DNA from 3 places in the Leclercia sp. LSNIH3 genome. Region 2 is predicted to be linked to each of the others. Evidence: predicted binding sites of a transcription regulator. Region 2 holds the regulator's gene; each other region holds the start of a gene.
What was found. Region 2 encodes CRP, which controls carbon source genes, mostly activating them, when cyclic AMP is high. Its sites were predicted from a motif close to ATGTGANNNNNNTCACAT; they were not measured.

Region 1: the regulator CRP is predicted to act here: its motif matches at 9,003-9,020, upstream of C3F35_RS09380 (glycine dehydrogenase).
Region 3: the regulator CRP is predicted to act here: its motif matches at 5,525-5,542, upstream of rhaB (rhamnulokinase).

The regions. Positions count from the first base shown of each region.
Region 1 is NZ_CP026387.1:1,930,622-1,941,254, forward strand. It holds gene nrdG (anaerobic ribonucleoside-triphosphate reductase-activating protein) at 1-162, shown strand, start outside; gene C3F35_RS09335 (BglG family transcription antiterminator) at 164-2,074, opposite strand; gene C3F35_RS09340 (lactonase family protein) at 2,094-3,230, opposite strand; gene dagF (2-dehydro-3-deoxy-phosphogluconate aldolase) at 3,420-4,160, opposite strand; gene C3F35_RS09350 (DgaE family pyridoxal phosphate-dependent ammonia lyase) at 4,157-5,275, opposite strand; gene C3F35_RS09355 (amidohydrolase/deacetylase family metallohydrolase) at 5,259-6,392, opposite strand; gene C3F35_RS09360 (DUF4310 family protein) at 6,435-7,076, opposite strand; gene C3F35_RS09365 (DUF4311 domain-containing protein) at 7,090-7,866, opposite strand; gene C3F35_RS09370 (DUF4312 family protein) at 7,889-8,188, opposite strand; gene C3F35_RS09375 (SFCGS family glycine-rich protein) at 8,191-8,553, opposite strand; gene C3F35_RS09380 (glycine dehydrogenase) at 8,564-8,902, opposite strand; gene C3F35_RS09385 (Hok/Gef family protein) at 9,322-9,480, shown strand; gene cybC (cytochrome b562) at 9,554-9,937, opposite strand; gene pmbA (metalloprotease PmbA) at 10,149-10,633, opposite strand, start outside.
Region 2 is NZ_CP026387.1:2,840,446-2,851,078, reverse strand. It holds gene C3F35_RS13740 (hydrolase) at 1-173, shown strand, start outside; gene C3F35_RS13735 (YheU family protein) at 170-388, shown strand; gene C3F35_RS13730 (phosphoribulokinase) at 419-1,288, shown strand; gene C3F35_RS13725 (OsmC family protein) at 1,379-1,783, opposite strand; gene crp (cAMP-activated global transcriptional regulator CRP) at 2,093-2,725, shown strand; gene C3F35_RS13715 (YccS/YhfK family putative transporter) at 2,783-4,870, shown strand; gene argD (bifunctional acetylornithine/succinyldiaminopimelate transaminase) at 4,955-6,175, opposite strand; gene pabA (aminodeoxychorismate synthase component 2) at 6,263-6,826, opposite strand; gene C3F35_RS13700 (putative adenosine monophosphate-protein transferase Fic) at 6,857-7,459, opposite strand; gene C3F35_RS13695 (YhfG family protein) at 7,449-7,616, opposite strand; gene ppiA (peptidylprolyl isomerase A) at 7,724-8,296, opposite strand; gene tsgA (MFS transporter TsgA) at 8,574-9,758, shown strand; gene C3F35_RS13680 (cytosine deaminase) at 9,763-10,633, opposite strand, start outside.
Region 3 is NZ_CP026387.1:2,524,432-2,535,064, reverse strand. It holds gene cpxR (envelope stress response regulator transcription factor CpxR) at 1-564, shown strand, start outside; gene cpxA (envelope stress sensor histidine kinase CpxA) at 561-1,934, shown strand; gene yiiM (6-hydroxyaminopurine reductase) at 2,036-2,710, opposite strand; gene sodA (superoxide dismutase [Mn]) at 2,787-3,407, opposite strand; gene rhaR (HTH-type transcriptional activator RhaR) at 3,593-4,441, opposite strand; gene rhaS (HTH-type transcriptional activator RhaS) at 4,515-5,351, opposite strand; gene rhaB (rhamnulokinase) at 5,652-7,121, shown strand; gene rhaA (L-rhamnose isomerase) at 7,118-8,377, shown strand; gene rhaD (rhamnulose-1-phosphate aldolase) at 8,498-9,328, shown strand; gene rhaS (rhamnose ABC transporter substrate-binding protein) at 9,414-10,400, shown strand; gene C3F35_RS12185 (sugar ABC transporter ATP-binding protein) at 10,449-10,633, shown strand, end outside.

The DNA.
Region 1 (10,633 bases), 910 kb from region 2:
TGGGTGTGGACCGGCTACAAACTGGATGAATTAAACGACGCCCAGATGCAGGTGGTAGACCTGATCAACGTGCTGATCGACGGCAAATTTGTGCAGGATCTGAAAGATCCGATGCTTATCTGGCGCGGCAGCAGTAATCAGGTGGTGCATCAGTTACGTTAATTTAAAATCGGCTCAAACACTCCATCGCCACGGTTTTAAACCCGGCAAAGTTGCTGCAACCGCACAGCCGGGTCATCGCCCGCTCACGCAGGAAGGTGACGAAAATATCGTAGATGGCCATCGCCTCTTCATACTCGCTTTTGCTGATGGCGAGCAGGAAGATCACGTGCGCGGTGTCGTCGCCCCACTGAATGCCGTGCGGGGCGAGCACGGTATAGACCACGGTTTTTTGCGCCAGCAACCCGAGGGAGTGCGGCAGCGCGATGCCGTCGCCGAGTAGGGTGCTGACGATGGCTTCACGTTCCACCACCGAGTCGAGAAACTCCGCGTCAACAAACCCCTCCTCCTGCAGCTGGCCGCACAGCTCCCGGAACAGCGTTTGCTGGTCGATGGGGCGATCGATGACGCGGAAATGGCTGGCGTCGAAGAACTTCTCCAGCATCCACGGACGCGTTCGGTCCACCAGCACCAGCTTGCCGATCTGCTCGAGCTGGTAGTCGGTCGGGAACGGGGCGATCAGCACCACCGGCTTGGCTTTCTCCGCGATCCGCGCGGTGGAAATGACAAAATCTTCACTGATGTTCTCGCACTGCTCGTACTCCCGCAGCGTCAGGGTGCGCGTCACCTCGATTTGCGGGTACTTACGCTGCAACACCGCCTCGATCATCCGTACCATTGCGTTGCCCGCGTCGCAGACCAGCATCACCCGCGGCTGGCGCTGATAGCCAATGTTGTAGTGCCGCTCCAGTCCCACGCCGATGTGCAGCACCAGAAAACCGATCTCGTTTTCGCTGATCACATAGGGGGTGTATTTCCCCCAGCTGGAGACCGCGGCGAGGGTCATATCCCACGCCATCGGGTAGTGCTGCTTGATGTTATCCAGCAGCGGATTGGGGATCATGATCTGGTAGCGCACGCGGGTGATCATGGTTTTTATGTGGGTCAGCAGATCCGCGTGTAGCTGGCTGTCGTCGAGCAGGTTGTAGTTAAAGTGGGTGTTGATGTAGCGCAGGATGTAGTTCACCAGCGCCTCTTCATCATCAGCGTTGATGGCGCTTGGGGAGATCTCCTGCACCTGGCGCGCGGCGATATGTACCCCCAGCCAGGTCTCTTCCGCAGGCGAAAGCGTCTTATCGGCCAGCCGGGCGATGGCGCTGGCAATATCCCGGGCGGCATCGCGCACGTTTTCCGCCACCTCTTCGGCGTTAAATTCCGGCAACGGATAACCTTCGCTGATACGCCGCACCGTCACCGCGCCGTAGAGGCGTAAAAACAGCTCACCTTCATCGGTGAGGCGAATATGGTGTCGGGTAAAGGTCTCATGCAGGACGGCGGCGAGCTGTTCCGGCACGCCGGCGTTGAGCGCCACTTCCGTCACCAGCGGATTAAGGCTGTCCTGCTGCGCCAGCTGCCACAGCAGGTCGGTCAGGCAGGCGCGGATCGCCATTTCACTGCCAAACAGCTTCATGCCGTGGCGCGGGCGGGTCTCCAGCGTCAGGCGATAACGATGAAACCACTCGCGCACCTCCGCCATATCGCTTTGCAGCGTGGCGCGGCTGACAAACCACTCATCGGCCAGATCTTCCAGCTTGAGGGAGAAGGCGGAGGTCAGAAAGCGCACCACCAGGTAGTGCACCCGCTCCGGGCCGGTACGCGGAATACGCAGCATCCGCGGGTGGGAGTCCTGTAGCTGCTGATAGCGGGCCGGATCGTCGATTTTCAGCTGATAGCCGTTCCCGCGGCTGAGAATAAATTGCGCCCCGTTTCCTGCCAGCAGCGCATTGAGTGCGGTAATGTCAGCCCGGACGGTACGCGTGGATACCGACAACCGTTGCGCCAGTTCGTCCTGAGGCAGCGTTTCGTTTTGCAACAGGTCGAAAAGTTGCGCTAAACGTTGGTTGGGAAATCGCACGGGGTTGTCCTCTTACAGCTTAAGGTGAAATGACCATCTGGGATGGGCTGCCGACCGGCGTATAGTCTGGCTCGGCGTTCAGCTTGCCGTCCTGCGCCACGCGGAAACGGGTAATGTTGTCGCTGCGCTGGTTCATGACGTACAGCCAGCGCCCCTGTTTATCCAGCGTCAGGGTGCGCGGGTAATCGCCACGCGTCCAGACATCGTCCTGATGCGTCAGCGTGCCCTCCGCTGTTACGGTAAAGTGCCCGATGCTGTTATGCAAACGGTTAGCCACATACAGCTGTTTACCATCTGCACTTAATGCCAGCCCGGCGGCAAAACTGGTGCCTTTATAACCTGCTGGCAGGGAAGAGATCGTTTTGCCTTCTTTCAGCCTGCCATTGTTATCCAGTACGTAATGGGTCAGCGTAGAAGCCTCTTCGTTAATCAGCCACAGAGCATCGCCTTTGGGCGTAAAGACGAAATGGCGCGGCCCGGCCCCTTTCGAGGAGGCACTGATAAATGGCGGATCGTTCGGGATCAGCTTCCCGGCTTGATCGTCAAAACGGTACTGATAAATACGATCCAGGCCCAGATCGGTGGAAAATACGTATTTCCCGCTCGGATCGGCGGCGATCATGTGCGCATGAGGACCATTATGATCGCTGATGGCAAAACTTCCTTCAGCGGCCGCCTCGGGTTTTGCTGCACCCGGATCACCCTGATCCTGATGTTTGTCCGTGGCGTCTCTCAGGCTGCCGTCAGCGTTGATCGGCAGAACCGCAATCGAACCGCTGACATAGTTCGCCACCAGCAGATGTTTGCCGTTCGGCGTCAGCGAGAGATAGACCGGCCCTGCACCACCGGAAGCCACCTGATTAAGCTCACTCACCTCGCCGTTATCGCCCACGCGCAGCGCCTGCACCACGCCCTGCTCAACTTCGCTTGCCAGATAGAGCGTTTTGCCATCCTTTGAGGTGGTCAACTGCGCGGCGTTCGGCAGTTTGCTCACCAGGGTTTTGTTGGCGAGCGCGCCGGATTGCGGGTCGACGGTAAAGCGATACAGCCCTTCGCCGTTGGGGTTGTAGGTGCCCACCCAGGCGTACTGCGTCTGGGCAACGGCAGCGGTGGCAAGTAAAGAGAGTGAAGCGACAAGCAGGTTACGGGTATGCATGGTGGCTCCTTTAGGTGTGTGCGGTTTGTTTCCCCTCACCCCAGCCCTCTCCCCATAGGGGCGAGGGGGTAATCGTGCCCTCTGCCCTTTGGGCGACGGAATAATCGTTCCCTCTCCCCTTTGAGGCGAGGGAGTAATCGTTCCCTCTCCCCTGTGGGGACAGGGTTAGGGTGAGGGGTAAGGTTTTTATTATTTCACCAGCTTCTTCGTCATCTCCAGCAACGTGCGCACATCTTCCGGGCGCGTATCGCCGCTGGCTTTGTCGATAATCGAGCTATAGATATGCGGGATGATCTTGCTGACACCTGCGTCCAGGGCGATCTGCAGGATCTCCTCGTAGTTTTCCAGATCGATACCGCCGGTCGGCTCCAGCCAGAAGTCGTGACGGGCGCAGGCTTCCGCCACCGCTTTGTATTCGTCACGGCACTTCAGGCCACCCATCGGGAAGTATTTGATCGAGCTGCCGCCGAAATCCTTCAGCAGGGCAATGGCGGTTTCCACCGGGACGATGCCGTCCGGCGCCTTGCTGCTCAGCGGGCCAGTGGAGATCTTGACCATGCCGACGGTGCCGGTCGGGGAAACCAGGCCGTTAACCACGGACTCGCTTTGCCCCAGCAGCGCACGGCTGGTGGCGACGCCGGTGAAGACCTGGTTGACGTGCTGCGGCTGCACCTGGCGGGAGATTTCGCTCACCATCGCCGACTGGTTCGGATCCCCCGCGCCGAGGCCCACGGAGAGCGCATTATCAATCAGTGCCGCGTATTCGCGCATATCCGCTACGGCGCTGTCCACGTCCGGGTAGTTTTTAGAGAGCACGCCCACCAGCACATGACCTTCTGCCGCTTCATAGATAGCGCTGGCATTGGCTTTGGATCCGGCCAGCACGTTCAGGCAAACGCGGTCGCGGTAAAAATTGGGGGTCAGTTTCATGCCTTCTTCTCCTGGCCTAATACTTCGCTGATGCGGCGATAGACGATATTCAGTTGGTCTGCGCTGACGCTACGCACGTCGGCTTCGATGATCCCTTCGTTGGCCTTGTAGCCGCGGAAGTAAATCGCGTACTCGCCCTGCTTCAGGGCGCTTACCAGGTCGCCAGTGCCGACCCCGGTAGTCGCTTCGTCGAACTTAATCTCGGTGCGGGCGATGTCGCGACCGGCGCTGTCCCAGACCACGCGAGCCGTGACGCCGTTCAGAGTATTCAGGGCATCGATAAATGGCGTCATCTTCGCCACCATCTCGTCGCCGCTCTCTTTGGTCGCCGTCAGGTAGTGTTCGATGGCGCAGGTCAGGCCGAGAATGCCCTCTTTGCCCACCTTCATGGCGCGGCCAATACCCGCCGTCTGGCGTTTCACCCACTCCACGTACTGGGTTTTGCCGATCACCAGGCCGCTGGTTGGCCCTTCGATCGCCTTCGCGCCGCTGTAGATCACCAGATCTGCACCGGAACGGTAGTAAGTCTGGAGATCTTCTTCTGCCGCCGCATCGACGATCAGCGGCAGCTCGTGCTTACGCGCCACAACCGCCGCCTGCTCGACGCTGAGCATGCTTTTCTGCACGCAGTGGTGGGATTTGATGTAAAGGATCGCCGCGGTGCGCGGGGTGATCGCCGCCGCCAGCTGATCGGCGGAGCATTCGTTGGCGTAACCGGCTTCCACCAGCTTGCCGCCACCCAGCGCCACCATGGTGCCGACCGGCGCGCCAAAGTTGACGTTATGGCCTTTCGGCAGGACGATCTCGTTGTTTTCAATCGGGGTCACGTGCAGGTTTTCCAGCAGCCAGTCGCTGTCTTTGACCAGCACCGCCGCCACCGACTGGGCGATGCCCGCCGAGGCGCAGGAGACGACGGTCGCGCCTTCCACGTCCAGCAGCTTCGCGATGTACTCCCCGGTTTTGTTGACCAGATCTTTCATCTCGAAATACTGGTTCATACCGTCCATGGCCGCCTGCACCACTTCCGGGCGCGGGGTAGAGACGCCGAGCGCGGTCATGCGCCCGGAGGTGTTAATCACCTGTTTTAAATTGTACTTCTCAAAAATTGAAGGCATGTTCCGTGCTCCCTTGTTCGGTCATGTAGCCCTTGCCCGCGCGGATCGCGGCAAGCGGCACCAGAATGTGTTCGGCCTGCAGGCTGTCGTTTTCAGCATCCACCAGCAGCGTGGGCTGGCGTTTCAGGGTGAACAGCGTCAGGTCGGCGTCGAGGCCAGGCTGAATGCGGCCTTTATGGGCCAGGCGCAGGCCGTCGGCGGCGTTCGCGGTGACACACTCAATCACCTGCGGCAACGACATGCCGATGGCGAGGAATTTCGACATCACGCTCGCCAGCGAGCCAACCGGGCCGTTGAGGCGGTTGCGGCAGTAGATATCCGAGCTAATGGTGTGCGGCAGAATGCCCATCGCAATGGCGCGTTTCGCCACCTCAAAGCTGAAACTCGCCGTACCGTGGCCAACGTCCAGCCGCACGCCGCGCTTCAGGGCAGACGTGATGGAGGCGCGCAGCTCGCCGGACGGGGTCAGAATGCGGTTCGGTTTGCCGTTGTAGCAGTGGGTAATGATGTCGCCGGAACTCAGCAGCTCTGCGATTTCGTCGAGGTTTGGCGGGTTGTTGCCAATGTGCACCATCAGCGGCAGATCGCCGTTCTCTTTCTGAATGGTTTTGGCGCGTTCCAGCGGGGTAATGCCGTTTTCACCCACCACGCTGCTGCTCATGCGTGCTTTCAGGCCGACGATAAAATTCGGATGGCGTTGTACCGCCTGTTTCACCGCATCGGCGTCGATGTTGGCCATATTGGCCAGTTCGTTCTGGGCAATCAGCCCGACGCGGGAGATGTTCAGCAGGGCAAACACCTCGGTGGAGGCTTTGCGGGTAATGTTGTAAAAGTCGTCCACGTCATCTGCCCCGGTGCTGCCCGCGTCCACTACGGAAGTGACACCGGTGGCAATGCCCACGCTGTCCGGCTCGTCATGGTAAATCGGGGAGTTCGGGTAGCAGTGGACGTGGGAGTCAATCCAGCCCGCGCTGACGTAAGTGTCACCGTTCAACTCAACGGTACGGTGTGCGGGATCGGTGATGTCGCCAACCGCCGCGATCTTCCCGTCCTGAATGGCGATATCGGTCAGGGTATCGTCGGTGAGGCGCGCACGGCGCAGGAGTAAATCAAACATGGGGTTCTCCTGATAAGGCGGGCGCCTGAGCGCCCGCGGGTATTAAAGGGCGACCGGGAACAGCCAGCCTAAAAGCATTGCACCGAGGATGGCGCCACCGGTAATCGGCTTCTGCCAGATATAGAACAGCAGTGCGCCCAACAGTGAACCGATGCCGATGGGGATCGACGCGGTCATCGCGCTGAGGATAATCAACGGCCCGAGGAAGCGGCCGGAGGCGTTACCCGCTCCCATCATCACGTCAGCCCCGTAGGTGGAGTTGCTCTGATTGATGGTGAACTTACGCGCCAGGATGATGACGTAACCAATCGCCAGACCAATGACCAGGCCGGTCGCCAGCGAGGCGACAAAGTTGGTCACCGGGAACATGATGCCCGCCCCCAGCAGCAGCGCCGGCACACCGAGGCCTACGCCGGTCTGGATCGCCCCGCCGATATCGAGGATCCCCACCAGGGAGCCTTCGATAATACGGGCGAACAGGAAGCTGGCACCGAACGCCGCCACTGCGCCGTAGGCACCGGTATCGATGCCCGCTTTCAGCATCGCCACAAAGGCCACTTCGTTAAACGCGCCAATGCCGTAGAGGTAGTACATGTGTGTCCCGGCGAAGACGCCGGAGGAGAGCAGGCCAACGAAGATCGGGAACGACCAGTCGGCATACCAAAAACCTTTATTCTGTTCCATTTAGAGGCTCCTGTTACTTGCCGCTGAGCGAGTTGTGGATCATGTCGAGCCAGTTCGGCACGGTCAGATGGAAGGATTCAATCATCTTCATGTCGAAGCCGCGGAAGAAGCCGCTCAGCACAAACAGCGCTACGATAGCGACCATCATCACTTTGGTGACATGGTTCCAGCCGCTCTCTTCCACGCCTTTGCCAATCAGGATCCCCAGCACCAGACCCGGTACGGCGTTACCCATGATCAGCTGCGCCGCGCCGCCAAAGACGGTGGCCCAGAAGCCGGATTTTTTGCCCGCGTCGATGGCTGCCAGCCAGAAGATCACCGGCATCACGGTGTTCACCAACAGGTTCGCCGCCGGAACCAGTACCTTCACGGCGGTGACCTGAAGGGCTGCCGGTACGGAAGAGGCGGTAAGGTTCAGGAAGGTGACGACCAGCATGCCGATCACGCCGCAGGCTATCGCCATTTTGCGTGGATCATGCAGCGTCTCGCCGACGTTGCGGTTTTTGATCATCAGCGCCGCGGCACCCCAGTTCGGGATGATGCGGTGGTCAACGTCCTGGGTGAAGGAACCCGCCGCCACCGACGAGGCCCAGGCGTTGAAGAAGAAGCCTAACCCAAAGGAGAAGTGAGACGCCGGATCCCCTTCACAGGAGTTCAGCTCCCCCAACGTACGAAACGCGCCCATACCCTGTGTGGTAGGCGCATGAAACATGCGTGCAGCCCCGGCACCAACGCCGACGCCAACCAGGCCGCCGATGATGAGCGATTTTATTAAAATTATCAGGAACATTAGTCTGCCCTATTAGTAAGAATCAGCGTTGCGTGACAAAGTCCACCTGGTCCAGATTGATGGCAGTCACGTTGACGGTCACATCCAGCTCCACGCTGTAGGTGCGTCTTTCCCGGCGCAAAAAGAAGAACAGAAACGCCTCTTTACGCACCGCTTCTTGCGCCTGAACAACCTGCACATCCTGTGGCTCAATACGCAGTAAGATATGCGGTGATGCTTTCATCACCGCGGCCTGAACATGGTTCAGCGCGTCGGCAAAGGCGCGCGCTTTGGCGTCACCCTTGCCTTTTACTCTCACCGTGGTGGTGAACTGTTCTTTCATGCTTATGCGCCGTGCTTCTTCTGCCACGCCTGGACCAGACGCTCACCCAGCTCTTCTTTATCCATAAAGCCAAAACCGAGCACGTTGCAGCCTTCGTTGATGGCGGTCACGCCCTCTTCCACGGAACGCATGCCGTACTTCGCTTTGTAGCCATATTTGGTCTGCGCGGTGATAGCACCTGCGCCACCGCTGCCGCAGAAGGAGATGCCGAAGGTCGCGTTTTCCGCTTTCATCACATCGCCCAGCTTCATGTCTGCCGCCATGCCTGGCACCACCACGGCGCGTCCACCTGCTTTTTCAACGCCTGCTGCAACCTTCTGACCTTTACCCAGGCGATCGCCGATAACGACTGTAATTTGTTCCATGATGTACTCCTTAAAGGTTGTCTTTTGCGACTTCAAAGTGAACGGAGAGCAGCCAGGCTTCTTCATCAGGAAGGTTGCCAAACTGCGCCACGACGTCCCGGGCAAGCTGCATTGATTCAGGTGAAATTTCGTCGAACAGGTCAGCCTCAACCTCCGGCAGCGGCTCGCCGGTCACTGACCGGTGCGCCATGGCGCGAACGTGGGAGGTCAGCATCTGCTCCTGAACGGCATTGGGGATAATGTGGTGATGACTAAGCAGCGTGAACGTCTGCTTGAGCATGGTGTCGGCCAGCTGTTCAGTTTGCGCCGCCTGGTCTCCAGTGTCGTTTATTACCGTTCCGTTAATCACTCGTATTACCCCGTTATTGGCTCTGGGATAAAACTAACGCTGGCTGTTGCTGGTTTGTAGCGAGTTGTTTTCCACTTCGAAGTGGAAAGGAGAGCGGCGCCAGTGATCTGTGCCACATAATTAGGCTCAATGATGATTTTCCGCTGGTTTTACGTGATGAATATCACGCTCCTGAACGGGAAAAGCGGCGTGGTGGAAGTGAAAAAGTTTACGAGCAGACTCGTAGAAATGTGAGCTGGATAAGGTTTTCTTATGGGGATTGGGTAGAGTGGCTGCGGGTGCTTGAGACTGACCGTCTCATGCATGGGACGGGAAGTGGAAAGCCCCACCTGAATAAAAATCAGGGATGGGGCCCGAAACAACACGTCCTAACACGTGAAGTTCGCTGCCTTACCCGCTTAAGAAGCAAGGAGGCATCCATGAAACGCACACAACTTATTATCAGAGTCGCCACGATTGCCGCAATAACAGCAATTTTGCTGACGCTGATAACCCGTCGAACCCTTTGCGAAATTCACTATCGCAACGGTTCACTGGAAGTGACTGCCCGACTGGATTGCAGCTCTGGCAAGGAGTAGAGCTATTATGCAGGGGGAGAGCAATCCCCCTGCATTTTATGAGTGTATCAAGGACGTACGGCTCAGGCACCCATTAACGATATTTTTTGTGATAGGTATTACGTGTGGTCACAAATCCATCGGCCGCCGCCTGCGCCTCTTTTACTTTGCCTTCATTGGCCAGCTTCAGCGCGCCGTCAATCTGCCCGACCAGCGTCTCCAGCCCGTGACGGTAATCTTTCATCTCCGCGCTGTTCTCCGCTTTACCTTCCAGCTTCGGCGGCGTCTCTTTTTGCGCGTCCACCGCGGCGGCACGCATTTTGGTCAGTGCGCCTTTCATTTCCGCCGCATTGTCCGTTTTCTGCACCACCTTCAGGTTTTCGCTGAGGGTGTCCATATTGTCTTCCAGGTCGGCAAAGACCGACGTACTCAATACCAGCGTTGAGGCTGCGAGGATAGCTAACAGATTTTTACGCATTGCTCACTTCCTTTTTTATTATTAAAAAAACCGACGAATACCCTGAATAATTCGCGTTGCAGGACAAGGCACTTGTGCCCTGAACAGCGCGCGCGCTGGCCCCAAAGGGCCGAGTAACGCGGCAAGCGCGTGAACGCCCGGGAGCTTACAGAGTAAGTGCCGGGATGAACGCGCGCTGCCAACGCATCTGCAGCGTGAAGAATGGCGGGTATTACTGGCCGGCGATCTTCATCTCCGGTAACAGCACCGATCCGCACTGGATATTACTGCGCGTTTCGATATCGTTGCCTACCGTCACGATATTGCGCCACATATCTTTTAAGTTGCCGGCGATAGTAATTTCGCTCACCGGGTACTGAATTTCACCGTTTTCGACCCAGAAGCCAGACGCCCCGCGGGAGTAGTCACCGGTTACGCCGCTGACGCCCTGGCCCATCAACTCTGTTACCACCAGCCCGGTGCCCATCTCTTTCAGCATCTGCTCAAAGCTCAGGCCGCGGCCAGGGATACGCCAGTTGTGGATGCCGCCCGCATGGCCGGTGCTTTGCAGCCCCAGTTTGCGCGCGGAGTAGCTGGTCAGCAGCCACTGAGTCAGGATGCCGTCTTTAATGATATCGCGACGTTCCGTGCGCACGCCTTCGCTGTCGAACGGCGTAGAGGCCAGCCCTTTCAGCAGGTGCGGATGTTCTTCAATGG
Region 2 (10,633 bases):
TGGATCATCATTCGATACCCGCGCAGGAGTTTTTGCCCGCGAACGTGCAGTATCAGCTGACCGAACATGGCGGGCACGTGGGCTTTGTCGGCGGCACGCTACGTCGTCCGAAGATGTGGCTGGAAACGCGTATCCCGGACTGGCTGACCACATACCTGGAACCGATAAGATGATTATTCCCTGGCAAGATCTGGCTCCCGAAACGCTGGATAATCTGATTGAAAGCTTTGTGTTACGCGAAGGCACCGATTATGGTGAACAGGAACGTTCGCTTGAGCAGAAGGTGGCCGATATCAGGCGCCAGCTGCAAAGCGGTGAGGTGCTGGTGGTATGGTCAGAGCTGCACGAAACCGTCAACATCATGCCTCGCAATCAATTTCGCGGTTAACCGCGACCTCTTTCCATTCAGGGAGTTGCTATGTCTGCCAGACATCCGGTTATTGCCGTTACAGGGTCGAGTGGTGCGGGTACCACCACCACCAGCCTCGCCTTTCGTAAGATCTTCTCCCAGCTGCATCTGCGTGCCGCAGAAGTGGAAGGCGACAGCTTTCACCGCTTCACCCGTCCTGAGATGGACATGGCCATCCGTAAGGCGCGCGATCTCGGCAAACACATCAGCTATTTTGGCCCTGAAGCGAACGACTTTGGCCTGCTGGAACAAACCTTCGCCGAATACGGGCGGAGCGGCACCGGCCAGTCGCGCAAATACCTGCACACCTATGACGAAGCGGTGCCCTGGAACCAGGTGCCAGGCACCTTTACCCCCTGGCAGCCGCTGCCGGAACCGACCGACGTCCTCTTTTACGAAGGCCTGCATGGCGGGGTAGTCACGCCGGATCACGACGTGGCGCGCCATGTTGATCTGCTGGTGGGGGTCGTGCCTATTGTCAACCTGGAGTGGATCCAGAAGCTGACGCGGGATACCAGCGAACGCGGCCATTCCCGCGAGGCGGTGATGGACTCCGTGGTGCGCTCCATGGAGGATTACATTAACTTCCTGACGCCACAGTTTTCCCGCACCCACATTAACTTCCAGCGCGTCCCGACCGTGGACACCTCGAACCCCTTTGCCGCTAAAGGCATCCCTTCGCTGGACGAGAGCTTCGTGGTGATCCATTTCCGCAATCTGGACAATATCGATTACCCCTGGCTACTGGCGATGCTACAGGGCTCGTTTATCTCGCACATCAATACGCTGGTGGTCCCGGGCGGGAAGATGGGGCTGGCGATGGAGTTAATCATGATGCCGCTGGTGCAGCGGTTGATGGAAGGGAAGAAGATCGACTGAGGCTGTGTCGCCCGGTGGCGCTACGCTAACGGGCCTACAGAAACCTACTGGCCGGGCAAACGACGTGCCGCCCGGCGTTTTATCCGGGGCTTACGCCTCGATCACTTCATACGAGTGGGTAATGTTGACCGCTTTCTCCAGCATCAGCGCTACGGAACAGTACTTCTCCGCAGAGAGATCCACCGCGCGGGATATCGCAGCGTCTTTCAGTTGTTTGCCGGTGACCACGAAATGAAGATTGATATGGGTGAACAGGCGCGGCGCCTCTTCACGACGCTCTGAGGTCAGCTTAACTTCACAGTCGGTCACATCGTGACGTCCTTTTTGCAGGATCGACACCACGTCGATCGCGCTGCATCCGCCTGCCGCCATCAGGACAACTTCCATCGGGCTTGGCGCTTTGTCGCCGGAGTTGCCATCCATTAAAATCTGGTGCCCGGAAGCCGACTCACCAAGGAACGTTAACCCTTCGACCCATTTCACACGTGCTTGCATTTTAATTAACTCCAGGATTGCATTTTTCCTGACAGATTACGCGTCAGTAACAATTCTGACAACGGAAGTCGACCTGCATCAAGCTGAAGCGAGACACCAGGAGACAGGCGGCGAAAGCTATGCTAAAACAGTCGAGATGCTACAGTAATACATTGACGTTGCACATGTATGCAGAGGACATCACACATTACAGGCTGCTAATTATTGTGCAGGCCAGACCCCAGGCAAGGGGAAGAATTCGATTGCAACCCCAGAGTACAGGTACATAGCCAGACTCTGGAGCCAGCTTATAACAGAGGATAACAGCGCATGGTGCTTGGCAAACCGCAAACAGACCCGACTCTCGAATGGTTCTTGTCTCATTGCCATATTCATAAGTACCCATCGAAGAGCACGCTGATTCACCAGGGTGAAAAAGCGGAAACGTTGTATTACATCGTCAAAGGCTCGGTGGCAGTGCTGATCAAAGATGAAGAAGGCAAAGAGATGATCCTCTCTTACCTGAATCAGGGAGATTTCATCGGCGAACTGGGCCTGTTTGAAGAAGGACAGGAGCGTAGCGCCTGGGTCCGTGCAAAAACCGCGTGTGAAGTGGCTGAGATCTCCTATAAAAAGTTCCGCCAGCTCATTCAGGTTAACCCGGATATCCTGATGCGCCTCTCTTCGCAGATGGCTCGCCGTCTGCAGGTCACGTCCGAGAAAGTGGGTAACCTCGCCTTCCTCGACGTAACAGGCCGCATTGCTCAGACCCTGCTGAACCTGGCGAAACAGCCAGACGCCATGACCCACCCGGACGGTATGCAAATTAAAATTACCCGTCAGGAGATTGGTCAGATCGTCGGATGTTCTCGTGAGACAGTAGGCCGTATTCTGAAAATGCTGGAAGATCAAAACCTGATTTCTGCCCACGGTAAAACCATCGTGGTTTACGGAACACGTTAATTCCGCTAAAACGGCGTGACATCGCATGATGACACGCCGTTTTTGTCTCTATCACCCATGTGGCGCAGGCTCATTTATCACCCGGAAGTTAACTACGCACTGCGGCAAACGCTGGTGTTGTGTCTTCCTGTGGCTGTAGGTTTGATCCTCGGCGATCTGCAACACGGCCTGCTCTTCTCCCTCGTTCCTGCCTGCTGCAACATTGCTGGCCTGGACACACCGCATAAACGCTTTTTTAAACGCCTGACTATTGGCGGCTGCCTGTTTGCCGGCTGTAGCCTGGCCGTACAGCTGTTGCTGGCGCGCGATATTCCGCTGCCCCTCATTCTGACCGTGCTGGCGATGACGTTAGGGGTCACGGCAGAGATCAGTGCCCTGCATGCCCGACTGCTGCCCGCCTCGCTGATTGCGGCCATCTTTACCCTGAGCCTGGCGGGGAACATGCCGGTCTGGGAGCCGCTACTGCTCTATACGCTGGGCACCCTCTGGTACGGGCTGTTTAACTGGTTCTGGTTCTGGATGTGGCGCGAACAACCGCTGCGGGAATCCTTGAGCGTGCTCTATCAGCAGCTGGCCGATTATTGCGAAGCAAAATACACCCTGCTGACGCAGCATACCGACCCTGAAAAATCGTTGCCGCCGCTGCTGGCTCGCCAGCAGAAGGTGGTCGATCTGATCAGCCTCTGTTATCAGCAGCTGCATATGCTGGCGGCCAACAGAAATCACGAATACAAACGCCTGCTGCGCACCTTCCAGGTGGGGCTGGATCTGCAGGAGCATATCTCGGTCAGCCTGCATCACCCGAAGGAGGTGCAGAAGCTGGTGGAGCGCAGCCACGCCGAAGCGGTGATACGCTGGAACGCGCAGACCGTTGCGGCACGCCTGCGGGTGTTGGCTGACGATATTCTCTATCATCGTTATCCCACCCGGTTTACCATGGACAAGCAGCTTGGCGCGCTGGAGAAAATCGCCCGTCAGCACCCGGATAACCCGGTGGGCCAGTTCTGCGCCTGGCACTTCAGCCGTATTGCCCGCGTTCTGCGCACGCAACGCCCGCTCTATCCGCGCGATCTGATGGCCGACAAACAGAAACGCCTGCCATTGTTCCCCGCCCTCAAAAGCTATCTGTCGCTGAAGTCTGCCGCCCTGCGTAATGCGGCGCGCATCAGCGTGATGCTGAGTATCGCCAGCCTGATGGGCATGGCGCTGCACCTGCCGAAACCTTACTGGATCCTAATGACCGTGCTGCTGGTGACGCAAAACGGCTACAGCGCGACGCGGGTACGTATTCTTCACCGGGCGGCCGGCACCATGGTGGGGCTGATCATCGCGGGCGTGACCCTGCACTTACACGTCCCGGAAGGTTATACCCTTGCCGGAATGCTGATAGTGACCCTGGTGAGCTACCTGATCATTCGCAAGAGCTACGGCTGGGCGACGGTGGGCTTTACGGTCACAGCGGTATATACCCTGCAACTGCTGACCCTGAACGGCGAGCAATTTATTATCGCCCGGCTGGCCGATACCCTGATTGGCTGCCTGATTGCTTTCGGTGGAATGGTCTGGCTGTGGCCACAGTGGCAGAGCGGGCTGCTGCGCCAGAATGCCCATGATGCACTGGAGGCCGATCAGGAAGCCATCCGCCTGATCCTCAGCGACGATCCGCAGCCGACGCCGCTGGCCTGGCAGCGCATGAAGATCAACCAGGCGCACAACGCGCTGTTCAACTCACTCAACCAGGCGATGCAGGAGCCGGGCTTCAACTCGGCATATCTGGCAGATATGAAGCTGTGGGTGACCCACAGTCAGTTTATCGTTGAGCATATCAACGCGATGACGACCCTGGCACGGGAGCATACGATGCTGACGCCGGACCTGGCGCAGCGTTATCTGCAATCGTGTGAAATTGCCCTTCAACGCTGCCAGCAGCGTCTGGAGTATGATTCACCGGGCGAAAGCGGCGATGAGAATATCCTGGAAGCCCCCGAAACCATGACCTACGGTCCTATGAGCACGCTGGAACAACATCTGCAGCGCACCCTCGGGCATCTGAACACCATGCACACCATTTCGTCAGTGGCATGGCGTCAGCGCCCGCATCATGGGATTTGGTTGATCCGGCGGTTGAAACGAACACCGCATTAAACGCAAAACGGTAACCCCCAGGTTACCGTTTTTTATATATGCGCCCTCTGCGTGCAGGAGAGGATGAGGATAAACGCAGCGCCCTTACGGCTGCACCACGCGCTTCACCGCCTGTGCAAAGCGGGTCATCCCTTCATCGATATCCTGACTTTCCACCAGCAGCGACGGCGCAAAGCGCATTACGTCCGGCCCGGCGTTGAGCACCATCGCCCCTTCACTGGCGGCGGCGTAGAGGAAATCGCGCGCCCGGCCTTTGTATTGCGGCTTCAGCTCGGCGCCAATCAACAGCCCCATGCCGCGAATATCGCTGAACACATCGTACCGGGCATCGATCTGCTGGAGGTGTTTCACAAACTGCTCGCGCTTCGTCATCACACCGCTCAACACTTCCGGCGTATTAATGATATCGAACGCCGCCCCTGCCACCGCACACGCCAGCGGGTTGCCGCCGTAAGTGGAGCCGTGAGAGCCGACGTGGAACGCCGAGGCAATATCCTGGGTGGTGAGCACCGCGCTGACCGGGAAACCACCGCCGAGCGCTTTGGCGCTGGTCAGGATGTCTGGCGTCACGCCGTAATGCATATAGGCAAACAGATTCCCGGTACGCCCCATGCCGCTCTGCACCTCATCAAACACCAGCAGCGCCTGGTGCTGGTCGCACAACTCGCGCAGCCCCTGCAGGAACTCCGGGGTCGCCGCCATCACGCCGCCTTCACCCTGAATCGGCTCGACCACCACGGCACAGGTGTGATCGTCCATCACTGCTTTCACCGCATGCAGATCGTTAAACGGCACGTGAATGATGTCGGCTGGTTTCGGGCCAAAGCCGTCGGAATATTTAGGCTGGCCGCCCACGGTCACCGTAAAGAGCGACCGGCCATGGAAAGCGTTATGGAAGGCGATGATTTTGGTTTTAAACGGGCTATGGCGGGTGGAGGCGTAGTAGCGCGCCAGCTTAAAGGCCGTTTCGTTGGCTTCGGTGCCGGAGTTCATAAACAGCACGCGCTCGGCAAAGGTGGCGTCGATAATTTTACGCCCCAGACGCAGCGCCGGTTCGTTGGTGAAGACGTTGCTGGTGTGCCACAGGGTTTCACCCTGAGTTTTGAGCGCCTCGACCAGCGCCGGGTGACAGTGGCCTAACGCCGTCACCGCAATTCCGCCCGCAAAATCAATGTACTCTTTACCCTGCTGATCCCAGACGCGGCTGCCTTTCCCCTTCACCGGGATAAACTCAGCCGGTGCATAAATTGGCAGGATAACTTCATCGAATGTTGCGCGCGTAATTGCAGATTGTTCAGTTGCCATGTAACCCCACCCTTTTTTAAGCAAGAAGCAGAAGTGAAAATATAATCACGAAATATGCTTAAAAAATCACTTTATGGCAACTAAAAATCAACGATGGAGGAAATTAGCCAGCAGTTGATGGCCCTGTTCGCTCAGAATGCTTTCCGGGTGGAACTGCACCCCTTCCAGATCCCATTCGCGATGGCGGATACCCATGATCTCCCGGGTCTCGCTCCAGGCGGTGACCTCAAAGCAGTCGGGCAAGGTTGGCGGGTCGATAACCAGAGAGTGATAGCGGGTCACGGTCAGAGGATTATTCAGGCCAGAGAACACCCCTGTACCGTTGTGGGTCACCGGGGCGGTTTTGCCGTGCATCACTTTCGCGGCGCGGACAATGGTTGCGCCCATGACCTGGGCAATGGCCTGATGCCCGAGGCAGACGCCGAGGATCGGTACTTTCCCGGCATAGTGCTTAATCACCGCCAGCGAGATCCCGGACTCATCCGGCGTGCAAGGGCCCGGAGAGATAACGATCTTTTGTGGATTCAGCGCCGCGACATCTTCCAGAGAAAGTACGTCGTTGCGCCGGACCACCACCTCTGCCCCCAGCTCGCAAAAATACTGGTACAGGTTCCAGGTGAAAGAATCGTAGTTATCAATCAGCAGAATCATGGCGGCTCCCGAAAAAATGGCCGCCCTATTCTACTCAGTTTCCCGGGCTTCGCTTACCACTTTGCTGAAGATTGTGTTCAGCGCGCTCAAATCCCCCATCGCACCGCTCTGGTTGGCCTGCGCCCACGCTTCCGGGTCGATACCGCGCCAGTCGAGCTGATAGCCCGCGTGGATCGCCAGCTGCTCAAAGAAGATGCGCTGAACAATACCATTGCCGATGCGGAACGGGTGCAGGACGTTGATTTCACAGTAGTAGTGGCTGAGGCGGTTAATAAAATCTGCTTTCTCCAGCCCGACGAGATACCCCTCCTCCTCCAGATCCTGCATCAGGGCATTGCCCTCTTTTTCGATATAGGCGAAGTGGCAGAATCGGGTATCCCCCTGATAAATATCCATTTCGCGGATATCACCCGCCCAGTCAAAAATATCCTGATAGAGATGCTGGTGAATGGCGCACAGGTGCGGCAGCCCGCGTAACAGCGGCCCCAGGCTCAGGGTCGCGGCGCGCAGTGCGGTAAATTCATATGCCGCCTGAGCGAGCCGCTCGGCCTGGCGAATGCCCAGCCGGTTACGCATCACATTCAGTTCGGGGTAGAGATAGGGATCGCGATCGTTACCGTATTTATCGCTCATGCTGCCCCCCTAACTCCTCAAGACGGCGTTGCGCCTCATCTGCGCTGAGGGTGACCAACGGACTATCGACCCCTTCAAGGCGGCGACTGGCCTGGAAATTGATATTTCGCTGTTGTTCCCAGAGACGGGATTTTTGTTTGTCAGTGAGCTTTTTCACCTGTTACCTCCCTGATTGCGCTCGTGTGCCACAAGTATAAGCAGCAAACTACGGTTTCGCAGGAAGGTAAAGGCAACGCGGGCATTGCTTGCCCGCGTCATCAGGGATTACGGCAGGACTTTCGCAGAGAGGATAACTACCGGTTTTGTCGGCACATTCTGGTACGGACCCACATCGTGAGTCTGCACCTGAGAAATTTTATCGGCCACATCCATGCCTTTCACAACTTTACCAAATACCGCATAGCCAAAATCACGCTGGCCGTGGTCGAGGAAAGCGTTATCGGCCACGTTGAGGAAGAACTGGCTGGTCGCGCTGTCTTTATCGGCAGTACGCGCCATGGAGATGGTGCCGCGGCTGTTGCGCAGGCCGTTATCCGCTTCGTTCTTGATAGGCGGGTTCGGCTGTTTCTGCTGCATCTGCTCATTGAAGCCACCGCCCTGCAGCATAAAGCCCGGGATCACACGGTGGAAAGTGGTGCCGTTATAAAAACCGCTGTTCACATAATCGAGGAAGTTTTTCACAGAAACAGGGGCTTTCTGACTGTTCAGTTCCAGCTCAATGTTACCGGCAGAGGTGGTCAACAGAACGTGCGGGTCTCCTTTGGCTGCCAGCGCAGCAGGAGAGAGGGCTGAAAGGGCGAGTACAGCCGCGACAGCCGCCAGGGTTGATTTGAGCATGAGAATTCCTTAACAAAGCGCAGTAAAGAAAGCGAATGGCTTGATTCTAAAGAGCAGTATGAATACAGGCCAGCCTTTTACCTAATTTTACGAATTTGAAACAGATGTAACCGATAAGAAACCACTGGCGCAGGCAGTAAAGTGATACAAATCACACTAAAAACTGCAATTTTTGTTTAATTACTCATAAAAGATTTAATTAGATCACATTCACGCTTAAAATCTGGCCGCTCGCAGCGCCTTCCGGGCGCTTTACATTTCTATTCACAGGCCAGTCATGACTAACAGCAATCGTATCAAGCTCACATGGATCAGCTTCTTCTCCTACGCCCTTACCGGTGCGTTGGTTATCGTCACCGGGATGGTGATGGGAAATATCGCAGAGTATTTCAACCTGCCCGTTTCCAGCATGAGTAACACCTTCACCTTTCTTAACGCCGGGATCCTCATCTCCATCTTCCTGAACGCCTGGTTGATGGAAATCGTCCCCCTGAAAACGCAGCTGCGTTTCGGCTTTGTACTGATGTTGGGTGCCGTTGCAGGTCTGATGCTCAGCCACAGCATCGCCCTGTTCTCTGCCGCCATGTTTGTGCTTGGGCTGGTCAGCGGGATCACCATGTCCATCGGGACGTTTCTCATTACCCACATGTATGAAGGCCGCCAGCGCGGCGCGCGTCTGCTGTTTACCGACTCCTTCTTCAGCATGGCAGGGATGATCTTCCCGATGGTGGCCGCCGTTCTGCTGGCACGCAGCATTGAGTGGTACTGGGTTTACGCCTGCATCGGCCTGGTCTACGTGGCGATTTTTGTCCTGACCTTCGGCTGCGATTTCCCGGTTCTCGGCAAGAAAGCGCAAACCACCAGCGAGCCGGTGGTAAAAGAGAAGTGGGGTATCGGCGTACTGTTCCTTTCCATTGCCGCTCTGTGCTACATCCTCGGCCAGCTGGGCTTTATCTCCTGGGTGCCAGAGTATGCCAAAGGCCTGGGAATGAGCCTGAACGATGCCGGTCAGCTGGTGAGTGACTTCTGGATGTCCTACATGTTCGGTATGTGGGCCTTCAGCTTTATTCTGCGCTTCTTCGACCTGCAGCGGATCCTCACCGTGCTGGCCGGTGCCGCCACCGTGCTGATGTACCTTTTCATCAACGGTTCGCCGGAACAGATGCCGTGGTTTATCCTGACGCTCGGCTTCTTCTCCAGCGCCATCTACACCTCGATCATTACTCTGGGTTCACTGCAAACCAAAGTCGCCTCGCCGAAACTGGTTAACTTCGTGCTTACCTGCGGCACCATCGGGACCATGCTGACCTTCGTCGTTACCGGCCCGATTGTGGCACACAGCGGCCCACTGGCGGCGTTACACACCGCTAACGGCCTCTACGCTGTGGTGTTCGTGATGTGTCTGGTGCTGGGCTTCGTGACCCGCCACCGCCAGCACAATACTGCGGCAGCGTCTCACTGATGCCTCATGCCCCTCTGCTGCCTGCAGAGGGGCTGTTTTGGGTAAAGCACACCTCTTCTCCCCCGCGATCTGTCTGTATCCACGTCTGTGCCAGCTGCGTGGTGGCAATCACCCTCCCCTGACGAATCGACCAGCGTACCGGCACCTGACACCGCACCGCATCAAAACCCGTCTCCGCAGGCAGGATCACCAGGTTAGCCGGGTTGCCCGGTTCAATGCCGTAATCGGCCAGGCCAAAAGTACGCGCGCTGTTGTGGGTGATCAGGTTAAGTCCGCTGTCGATTTGCGGATAACCCATCATCTGACAGACATGCAGCCCCATATGCAGAACCTGCAACATATTGCCGGTGCCCAGCGGATACCAGGGATCAAACACATCGTCATGACCGAAGCAGACGTTAATCCCCGCCTCGAGCAACTCCTTCACCCGGGTAATGCCGCGCCGCTTCGGGTAATCGTCAAAACGGCCCTGCAAATGAATATTCACCAGCGGATTGGCGACAAAGTTAATCCCGGAGAGCTTCAACAGACGAAACAGCCGTGACGTGTAAGCCCCGTTATAAGAGTGCATCGCGGTGGTGTGGCTGGCGGTGACACGCGGGCCGATCCCGGCCTCATACGCCAGCGTCGCCACCGTTTCGACAAACCGCGACTGCTCGTCGTCAATCTCGTCGCAGTGAATATCCAGCGGCCGGTCGTACTTCTTCGCCAGTTCAAACGCTATATGCAGCGACTGCACGCCATACTCGCGGGTGAACTCAAAGTGCGGGATGGCCCCCACCACGTCGGCCCCGAGCTGCAACGCCTCTTCCAGCAGGGCGGCACCGTTGGGATAAGAGAGGATCCCCTCCTGCGGGAAGGCGACGATTTGCAGC
Region 3 (10,633 bases), 320 kb from region 2:
GACTTGCTTTTGCTCGACGTCATGATGCCGAAGAAGAACGGCATCGACACCCTTAAAGAGCTGCGCCAGACGCACCAGACCCCAGTAATTATGCTGACCGCGCGCGGTAGCGAACTCGATCGTGTACTTGGCCTTGAGCTGGGTGCCGATGACTATCTGCCTAAACCGTTTAACGACCGTGAGCTGGTGGCACGTATTCGGGCGATCCTGCGCCGTTCCCACTGGAGCGAGCAGCAGCAAAACACCGACAGCGGTTCGCCAACCCTTGAAGTCGACTCCCTGAGCCTGAATCCAGGCCGCCAGGAAGCCAGCTTCGACGGCCAGGCGCTGGAACTCACCGGCACCGAATTCACACTGCTTTATCTGCTGGCGCAGCATCTGGGCCAGGTGGTATCCCGTGAGCATCTGAGCCAGGAAGTGCTGGGTAAACGCCTGACGCCGTTCGACCGGGCAATTGATATGCACATCTCCAACCTGCGCCGCAAATTACCGGAGCGCAAGGATGGTCATCCGTGGTTTAAAACCCTGCGTGGACGCGGCTATCTGATGGTGTCCGCTTCATGATAGGCAGCTTAACCGCCCGCATCTTCGCCATCTTCTGGCTGACGCTGGCACTGGTTTTAATGCTGGTTTTGATGTTACCCAAACTCGACTCACGCCAGATGACGGAGCTTCTCGATAGCGAGCAACGTCAGGGTGTGATGATCGAGCAGCACGTAGAAGCAGAGCTGGCCATCGATCCGCCCAATGATTTGATGTGGTGGCGCAGGTTGTTTCGCGCTATCGAAAAATGGGCGCCGCCGGGACAACGCTTGCTGCTGGTGACCAGCGAAGGCCGCGTAATCGGGGCAGACCGCAATGAAATGCAGATTATCCGCAACTTCATTGGCCAGGCGGATAACGCCGATCATCCGCAAAAGAAAAAATATGGTCGGGTAGAGATGGTGGGGCCATTCTCCGTCAATGACGGGGAGGATAACTATCAGCTCTACCTGATTCGCCCGGCGAGCAACTCCCAGTCCGATTTTATCAACCTGCTATTTGACCGCCCGCTGCTGCTGCTGATTGTTACCATGCTGGTGAGTTCACCGCTGCTGCTGTGGCTGGCGTGGAGCCTGGCGAAACCCGCACGTAAGTTAAAAAACGCCGCGGATGAAGTGGCGCAGGGCAACCTGCGACAGCACCCGGAGCTGGAAGCCGGGCCACAGGAGTTCCTGGCGGCAGGGGCCAGCTTCAACCAGATGGTGGCGGCGCTTGAGCGGATGATGACCACCCAGCAGCGTCTGCTCTCTGATATTTCCCATGAGCTGCGCACCCCGCTGACGCGTCTGCAACTGGGCACCGCCCTGCTGCGCCGCCGTAGCGGAGAGAGCAAAGAGCTGGAGCGTATCGAAACCGAAGCGCATCGTCTGGACAGCATGATCAATGACCTGTTGGTCATGTCCCGCAATCAGCAGAAAAACGCGCTGGTCAGCGAGACGGTGAAAGCCAATCACCTGTGGCATGAGGTGCTGGATAACGCGGCATTCGAAGCGGAGCAGATGGGGAAATCCTTCACCGTCAACTTCCCGCCAGGCCCATGGCCGCTGTACGGTAACCCCAACACGCTGGAAAGCGCGCTGGAGAATATCGTACGTAACGCCCTGCGCTATTCGCATACCAAAATCGAGGTGGCGTTCTCGGTGGACAAAGACGGCATCACCATCAACGTTGATGACGATGGCCCTGGCGTCAGCCCGGAAGATCGCGAGCAGATTTTCCGTCCGTTCTACCGTACCGACGAGGCGCGTGACCGTGAATCCGGCGGCACCGGGCTGGGTCTGGCGATTGTCGAAACCGCGATGCAGCAGCACCGTGGCTGGGTGAAAGCCGATGACAGCCCACTGGGCGGCTTGCGATTAACGCTCTGGCTACCGTTGCACAAGCGTTCTTAGTTTTACGCTGACTCTATGTTGCAAGCCCGGTAAGCGCAGCGCTACCGGGCAGTAACAGGCGCAGAGGCAAAAAGCCGGGTGGAGACTCCGTCTTACCCGGCTTACTTCCCCCACAATCTCCGCGAATTATCTTCGATCTTGTTGCTAAGTCGCCGCTTCTGCATGGTTCTGGTCCAGCTGGTGGATAACCCCGCCGCCGACAGCAGACGGTGATATTGCTCATCATCAAACGGCATATGCCAGGCGATTGCACAGGCGTCATACACCGACACATCGCTCAGGCGAGAGACCAGCGTCAGCGGCGCATCCGTTTCGACCTTCCCTGCCAAAATCACCCGATACAGCCAGCCGGTTTTCCCGGCATTTTGCATCTGCGTAGCGATATCGCTGATACCGAAGTGGAAGTTGAGCTTGAAGCAGGGAGACCGCGGCTGAGTGACCTGGATCAGGGCCTCGCCCCAGCGAAAGATATCCCCGATAAAGACGTTCTTCTCGGTCAGCCCTTCGGTTGACAGGTTTTCGCCATATGCCGGGGCGACAAAAAGCCCGGCCTGGTCAGGGTATTCGCTGGCCCAGAATGCATAGTGCTCGCGCGGATAGTGGCACAGCGCCCGATCCGGCCCGCCGTGGATTTTCTTTTCCGCCTGCTCATCGCCCACCAGCCCTTTTTCGGTGAGGGAGAGTTCGCCGTCAACCTGCAGTTTAGCAATCGCGCTCGGGCGGCTGCCTTCATAATCCTTTATTTTTCCGATAAATACGTTAACGGGATAATTCATCGCGGCTCCTTACGCAGATTGTGGGTATAAAAAAAGCGAGTCATCAGACTCGCTTCTCACAGACGGCTTTGCAACCTTATTTTTTAGCGGCGAAACGTGCTGCTGCTTCGTCCCAGTTCACCACGTCCCAGAAGGCTTTGATGTAGTCCGGGCGACGGTTCTGGAATTTCAGGTAGTAAGCGTGTTCCCACACGTCCAGGCCCACGATTGGGAAACCGGATGCGCCAGAGATAGCTTCACCCATCAGCGGGGAGTCCTGGTTAGCAGTGGAAACCACAGCCAGTTTGTCGCCTTTCAGTACCAGCCACGCCCAGCCAGAGCCGAAACGGGTAGCAGCGGCTTTTTCAAACTCAGCTTTGAAGTTATCAACGGAGCCGAAGTCGCGCTCGATAGCGGCTTTCAGGTCGCCCTGCAGGGTGGTGCCGGTTTTCAGGCCTTTCCAGAAGAAGCTGTGGTTAGCGTGGCCGCCAGCGTTGTTACGCAGAACGGTTTTCTTGTCAGCTGGCAGTTGATCCAGTTTGGTGATCAGCTCTTCAGCAGGCAGGCTAGCGAATTCTGGCAGGCTTTCCAGCGCCGCATTGGCGTTGTTAACGTACGTCTGGTGGTGTTTGGTGTGATGGATCTCCATCGTCTGCTTGTCGAAATGCGGCTCAAGGGCGTCGTAAGCGTACGGCAGGGATGGCAGGGTATAGCTCATAATCATCTCCATTATTGTCGGGCGGCAAACGTGTTAATGCCGCGTAAGCAGTTGGTTCATTATAGTTAATTAAATGATATTGAAAATGTTTATCAATGCCGTAGTTTTAATAAGGTTATAACTTTTCGTTATGTGACTGATCTGGCGGGGCGTGCGGTGATGCGCAGGGGGGAGCAAACAATCTATTACGCGGCGTTATGGCTGCGGTGTCGCCACTGAACCGGGGTCATCCCCACTTCACGGTTAAACACCACCGAAAAGTAGTTACTGTCCTCAAAGCCGCACTGCATGGCGACTTCGCTGACCAGCAACTCGGTATGTTGCAGTAGATACTGCGCATGGCAGATCCGCAGTTGGCGCAGGTAGTGGTTTACCGTCATGCCGGTCTGGGTGCGGAACTGCTGGCGCAGGGCACGCTCGCTGCACTGCTCCTGCTCGCAAAACTTTTCCAGCACAAAGCTGCGGTTCAGGCTGCCCGCCAGGGCGGTGATCAGCTTATCCAGCAGCGCTTCCGGCTCGCTGGCGGCCGGATTATCCGGGGCGTAACGGTAGCGTTTGAGCATGATCGTCAGCTGAGCAAACAGCAGCTCGGCCATATCGAATGCGTGGGGATCGGTCTTCAGGCTCTCCTGCTCCAGTTGCGTAATCACCGGGCGCACCTGCGTCATGCCGTTGCTGCCCAGCCGCCAGTGCGGGGTGTTGCCCGCTTTGAGGAAACCAGGGATGTTGGCCGCCCAGTCGACGTTGAGCTTCAGTCGGTCGGGGCAGTAGATGATGTTCTGAAGTACCAGATCGTTGACCGAGGCGTAGGAGTGTTTGTCTTCCGCACGGATGTAAAACAGGTCGCCCCGGGTGATGCGGTAAGGGCGATCGTTGAGGACATGCAGGCCATTACCGCGCCACACCAGCACCAGTTCGCCAAAATCGTGAGTATGTTCGGCAAAGACATTTTGCGGATAGCGGTCCGCCACCGCGACGGCCTGCGCGGTGGAGGCAAAAAAATCAGCTCTGCGAAGAATCAACTGTCCGGCCACATCACAACCTCAACGGTGAATAACCTGACATTATTACCCGCTTTGCGGCAGTAAAACGGTGATTTTCCTCGCGTTACTGAAGCATCGCATCCCGGCCCTGGCGAATGTCGCGCGGGGACCAGTCAAATTCCCGGCGAAACAGGGTCGAAAAGTGGTTACTGTCGCCAAAACCGCAGCGATAGGCGATATCGGTAACGCTCTCGTCAGTATGGCGCAGCAGATGGCGCGCTTTGATTAAGCGCAGCCGGTTGAGATAACGCTGGGGCGTCAGCCCGGTATGCTGCTTCAGCTGGCGATGCAGCGTGCGCAGCGACAGGGAAAAGTTATCTGCCAGCGTCTCCCAGCAGACATCTTCGGCGAAGTGATCTTCCAGCCACGCCATCAACTGGTTGAGCCGCGCGTCGTTATCCGCCGCCCCGTCCACCAGACTGCCACGACGCAGCAACACCAGCAGCTGCATAAACAGGATCTCGCGGCTGGCGAGGGCGTGGGTAGTCTGCCCCTCTTCGGACTGCTCCATCTGGCTGACCAGCTGGCGCACCTGCTGTAGCGTGGCCTGGTTTACCCGCCAGTGCGACGGATAGTGACCGTCCTGCTCCTGAGGCAACAGCTGGTTCAGCCCTGACAGAAACTGGAACGCTTCCGGGGAGCGATACAGCACGTTGGTCAGGCACAGGTTATCGGTATGTTCATACATATGCCGGTCATGGTCGCGTACAAAGCACACCGTGCCGCCGCTGATAGTGTAAGGCTGCCCGTTAAAAACATGGATACCCGTACCGTGCTCCACAATCACAATCTCATGAAAATCATGATGATGTTCTGGAAACGCAGCCTGGGGCAGCCGCGGCTCAATCGCCACAGGCGAGTGGCCTGAAGGGAAAAAATCCACGCTGTGCAGTACGGTCATAACGGGTCACCAGATGATAAAAGTTCTCAAAATAGTAATTTAGGGTTTCCCGGCTGACCTTAAATTTTCGACAGCAAATGGCGCAAAGCCTGTCGCTTTTTCAAGAAAAGGCGGGAAAGATCTGGAAATGCGCCCACCGTCACATCCCCTGAGAGCCGCGCTATTAGCGGAAAATGTGAACTTCCTCACGTTCATCTTTGCTTTCTTGCCAGCGCCTGAAATGCGCTGTCAGTGGTAAGAAGGTCGCCGACGCTTCCCTTTTTTACACTGTCCGGTAATGACTAAAGGAAGGACCGGACCATGACTTTTCGCCATTGTGTGGCTGTCGATCTAGGCGCATCCAGCGGCCGCGTAATGCTGGCGAGCTACCATCGCGAGCAGCGCACCCTTCAGCTGCGCGAAATCCACCGTTTCGTGAACTGCCTGCAAAAACAGGACGGTTTTGACTGCTGGGATATCGACACTCTGGAAGCGGAGATCCGTACCGGGCTAAATAAGGTATGTGAAGAAGGCATTCACATCGACAGCATCGGGATCGACACCTGGGGCGTGGATTACGTCCTGCTGGACGGCAACGGTAACCGCGTTGGCCTGCCGGTCTCGTATCGCGATAGCCGCACCGACGGGGTGATGGCGCATGCGCTGGCGCAGCTCGGGAAAGCCGAAATCTATGGCCGCAGCGGCATTCAGTTTCTGCCATTTAATACTCTGTATCAGCTGCGCGCCCTGGTGGAACAGCAGCCGGAGCTGGTGGCGAACGTCGCCCATGCCCTGCTGATCCCCGACTACTTCAGCTACCGTCTCACCGGCCAGATGAACTGGGAATATACCAACGCCACCACCACCCAGCTGGTAAACATCAATTCCGATTCCTGGGACGAGAACCTGCTCAACTGGACGGGTGCGTCGCGCGACTGGTTTGGCACCCCGACCCATCCGGGCAACGTGATCGGTCACTGGACATGCCCGCAGGAGAACGCTATCCCGGTGGTGGCCGTCGCCAGCCACGACACCGCCAGCGCGGTTATCGCCGCCCCGCTGGCCTCTCAGGATGCGGCCTATCTCTCCTCCGGCACCTGGTCGCTGATGGGCTTTGAGAGCAAAACGCCCTACACCAGCGATACCGCGCTGGCAGCGAATATTACCAACGAAGGCGGCGCCGAAGGCCGCTACCGGGTGCTGAAAAACATAATGGGCTTATGGCTGCTGCAGCGGGTGCTGAAAGAGCAACGCATCAGCGACCTGACCGCCCTGATCGGTGAGGCGGAAACCCTTCCGGCGTGCCGTTTCCTGATCAACCCCAATGACGATCGCTTTATCAACCCGGCCAATATGAGCGCCGAGATCCAGGCCGCCTGCCGCGAGACCGCCCAGCCCGTACCGGAGAGCGCCGCCGACCTGGCGCGCTGCATCTTCGACAGCCTCGCCCTGCTGTATGCCGAGGTGCTGCACGAGCTGGCGACCCTGCGCGGCAAGCCGTTCAGCCAGTTGCACATTGTTGGCGGCGGTTGCCAGAACCATCTGCTCAACCAACTGTGCGCCAACGCCTGCGGCATCACGGTGTTAGCCGGGCCGGTTGAGGCCTCCACTCTCGGCAATATTGGCATCCAGCTGGTGACCCTCGACGAGCTGGCCGACGTGGACCAGTTCCGTCAGGTGGTGACCGGCAATTACGGCCTGACCACTTTTACCCCTCATCCCGATCATGAGATTGCCCGCTACCGCACGCAGTTTCAGCAACAACGACCGACTAAGGAGCTTTGCGCATGACCACTCAACTTGAACAAGCCTGGGAACTGGCTAAACAGCGTTTCGCCGCCGTGGGCGTGGATGTCGAGGAGGCTCTGCGTCAGCTCGACCGTCTGCCCGTCTCTATGCACTGCTGGCAGGGCGATGATGTCGCCGGGTTTGAGAACCCAGGCGGTGCGCTGACCGGCGGCATCCAGGCCACAGGTAACTATCCGGGCAAGGCGCGTAACGCCGCCGAGCTGCGGGCCGATCTGGAGCTGGCCCTGAGCCTGATCCCGGGGCCAAAACGCCTTAACCTGCACGCTATCTATCTGGAGTCCGACACGCCGGTCGATCGCAACGCCATCAAGCCGGAACACTTTAAGAACTGGGTCGAGTGGGCGAAAACCAACAAGCTGGGGCTGGATTTTAACCCTTCCTGCTTCTCGCATCCGTTGAGCGCCGACGGCTTTACCCTCGCCCACGCCGATGACGAAATTCGTCAGTTCTGGATCGACCACGTGAAGGCCAGCCGCCGCGTGTCGGCGTACTTTGGCGAGCAACTGGGCACGCCATCGGTGATGAACATCTGGATCCCGGACGGGATGAAAGACATCACCGTGGACCGCCTCGCCCCGCGTCAGCGTCTGCTGGCGGCGCTGGATGAAGTGATTAGCGAAAAGCTGAACCCGGCGCACCACATCGACGCCGTGGAGAGCAAGCTGTTCGGCATTGGTGCCGAGAGCTACACCGTCGGCTCTAACGAATTCTACATGGGTTACGCCACCAGCCGTCAGACCGCGCTGTGCCTGGACGCCGGCCACTTCCATCCGACAGAAGTGATCTCCGACAAAATTTCAGCCGCCATGCTCTATGTGCCGCACCTGCTGCTGCACGTTAGCCGTCCGGTACGCTGGGACAGCGACCACGTGGTGCTGCTGGATGACGAAACCCAGGCCATCGCCAGCGAGATTATTCGCCATGACCTGTTCGACCGGGTGCACATCGGCCTCGACTTCTTTGATGCCTCCATCAACCGCATCGCGGCCTGGGTTATTGGTACCCGCAACATGAAGAAAGCCCTGCTGCGCGCCCTGCTGGAGCCAACCGCCGAACTGCGTGCGCTGGAAGCCGCGGGCGATTACACCGCGCGTCTGGCGCTGCTGGAGGAGCAAAAATCACTGCCATGGCAGGCGGTATGGGAGATGTACTGCCAGCGCAACGACGCCCCGGCGGGCAGCCAGTGGCTGGATAACGTCCGGGCGTATGAGAAAGAGATTTTGAGCCAACGCGGGTAAGACAACCCTCGTCCTTGCCCTCTCCCTGACGGAGCGGGATCACACCATTCCCTCGCCCCTTTGGGGAGAGGGTCAGGGTGAGGGGAAACCCCACCCCGATTTAACAGGAAATGAAAGACTATGCAGACCATTATCGACGCCTGGTTCGTCCAGGGCATGATTAAAGCCACCTCCGACGCCTGGCTGAAAGGCTGGGACGAGCGCAACGGCGGCAACCTGACGCTGCGCCTGGACGAAGCGGATATCGCCCCGTATGAAGCCGACTTCCACGTCAAACCGCGCTACATCGCCCTGAGCCAGCCGATGCCGCTGCTCGCCAATACGCCGTTTATCGTTACCGGTTCCGGCAAGTTCTTCCGCAACGTCCAGCTTGATCCCACCGCGAATTTAGGGGTGGTAAAAGTGGACAGCGACGGCGCGGGCTACCACATTCTTTGGGGGCTGACTGACGAAGCGGTGCCAACCTCTGAGTTGCCGTCCCACTTCCTCTCCCACTGTGAGCGTATCAAAGTCACCGGCGGGAAAGATCGCGTGATTATGCACTGCCACGCCACCAACCTGATTGCCCTGACCTTCGTGCTGGAGAACAACACCGACGTTATCACCCGTCAGTTGTGGGAAGGCAGCACCGAGTGTCTGGTGGTGTTCCCGGATGGCGTGGGCATTCTGCCGTGGATGGTACCCGGTACGGATGAAATCGGCGAAGCCACGGCGATTCAGATGCAAAAACACTCGCTGGTGCTGTGGCCGTTCCACGGCGTGTTCGGCAGCGGCCCGACGCTTGATGAAACCTTTGGTCTGATCGACACCGCCGAGAAGTCTGCCGAAGTGCTGGTAAAAGTCTATTCGATGGGTGGCATGAAGCAGACCATCACCCGGGAAGAACTGATTGCGCTGGGCAAACGCTTTGGCGTCAACCCGATGCAGTCCGCGTTAGATCTGTACAAATAAGAACATCGCGCCCCGCTCATTGAGACGGGGCGAAGCTACACCTGCAATCCCTACACAAATCACCTCATTAAGTGGAGTAAAAGCAATGAAAATAAAGACAAGCTTGATCCTCACCGTTGCCGCCCTGGCGTTGTCCGGTTCTGCTTTAGCTGAAGTTAAAATCGCCCTGGTGGCGAAATCGTTAGGTAATGGCTTCTTCGAAGCGGCAAACGTGGGTGCCCAGGAGGCAGCCAAAGAGTTAGGTGATGTTAAAGTGATCTATACCGGCCCAACCACCACCACCGCCGAAGCCCAGATCGAAGTGCTGAACGGGTTGATCGCGCAGGGGGTGGATGCGATCGCCATCTCCGCCAACGATCCTGATGCCGTGGTGCCGGTGCTGAAAAAAGCGATGCAGCGCGGGATCAAAGTGGTGTCGTGGGACTCCGGCGTGGCGAAAGCCGGGCGCCAGATCCACCTTAACCCTTCCAATAACGCGCTGATTGGCGAGACTAACGTCAAGCTGGCGGCCGAAGCGCTGAAAGCGCTGAACGTGGAAAAAGGCGATGTGGCGGTATTGAGCGCTACGCCGACCTCCACCAACCAGAACACCTGGATTGCCGAGATGAAAAAGGTGCTGCCACAGTACCCGTCCGTCAATCTGGTGACCGTGGCCTATGGCGACGATCTGTCGGATAAGAGCTACCGCGAAGCGGTCGGCCTGCTGAAAACCTACCCGGATCTGAAAGTGATCGTCTCTCCGTCGTCGGTCGGCATTGTGGCGGCAGCGCAGGCGGTGAAAGATCAGGGCAAGATCGGCAAAGTGTACGTGACCGGCCTCGGCCTGCCATCTGAAATGGCGGGCGCGGTGAAATCCGGTGCCAGTAAGAGCTTCGCCATCTGGAACCCGATCGACCTCGGTTATGCCGCGACTTACTTAGCGGATGATCTGGTGAAAGGCACGGCGACCAAAGAAGAAGCCAGCATGGGCAAACTGGGCAAAGTGAAGCTGGATGCCGACGGCAGCGGCGCAATGGCTGAGCCGTTTGTTTACGATGCCAGCAACATTGATAAGTTCTCAAAAATCTTCTGATTCCTTTTCCCTCTCCCTGTGGGAGAGGGATACAAGTGGAGAACTATCATGACCCCATTACTGGCGCTCAATGGCATCACCAAGGTTTTCCCTGGTGTACGCGCGCTTGAGAACGTGCAGCTTGAACTCTGGCCCGGCAAAGTCACCGCTCTGATCGGTGAAAACGGCGCGGGCAAATCGACGCTGGTCAAAGTGATGACCGGCATCTACCAGCCCGACGAGGGCGAAATCCT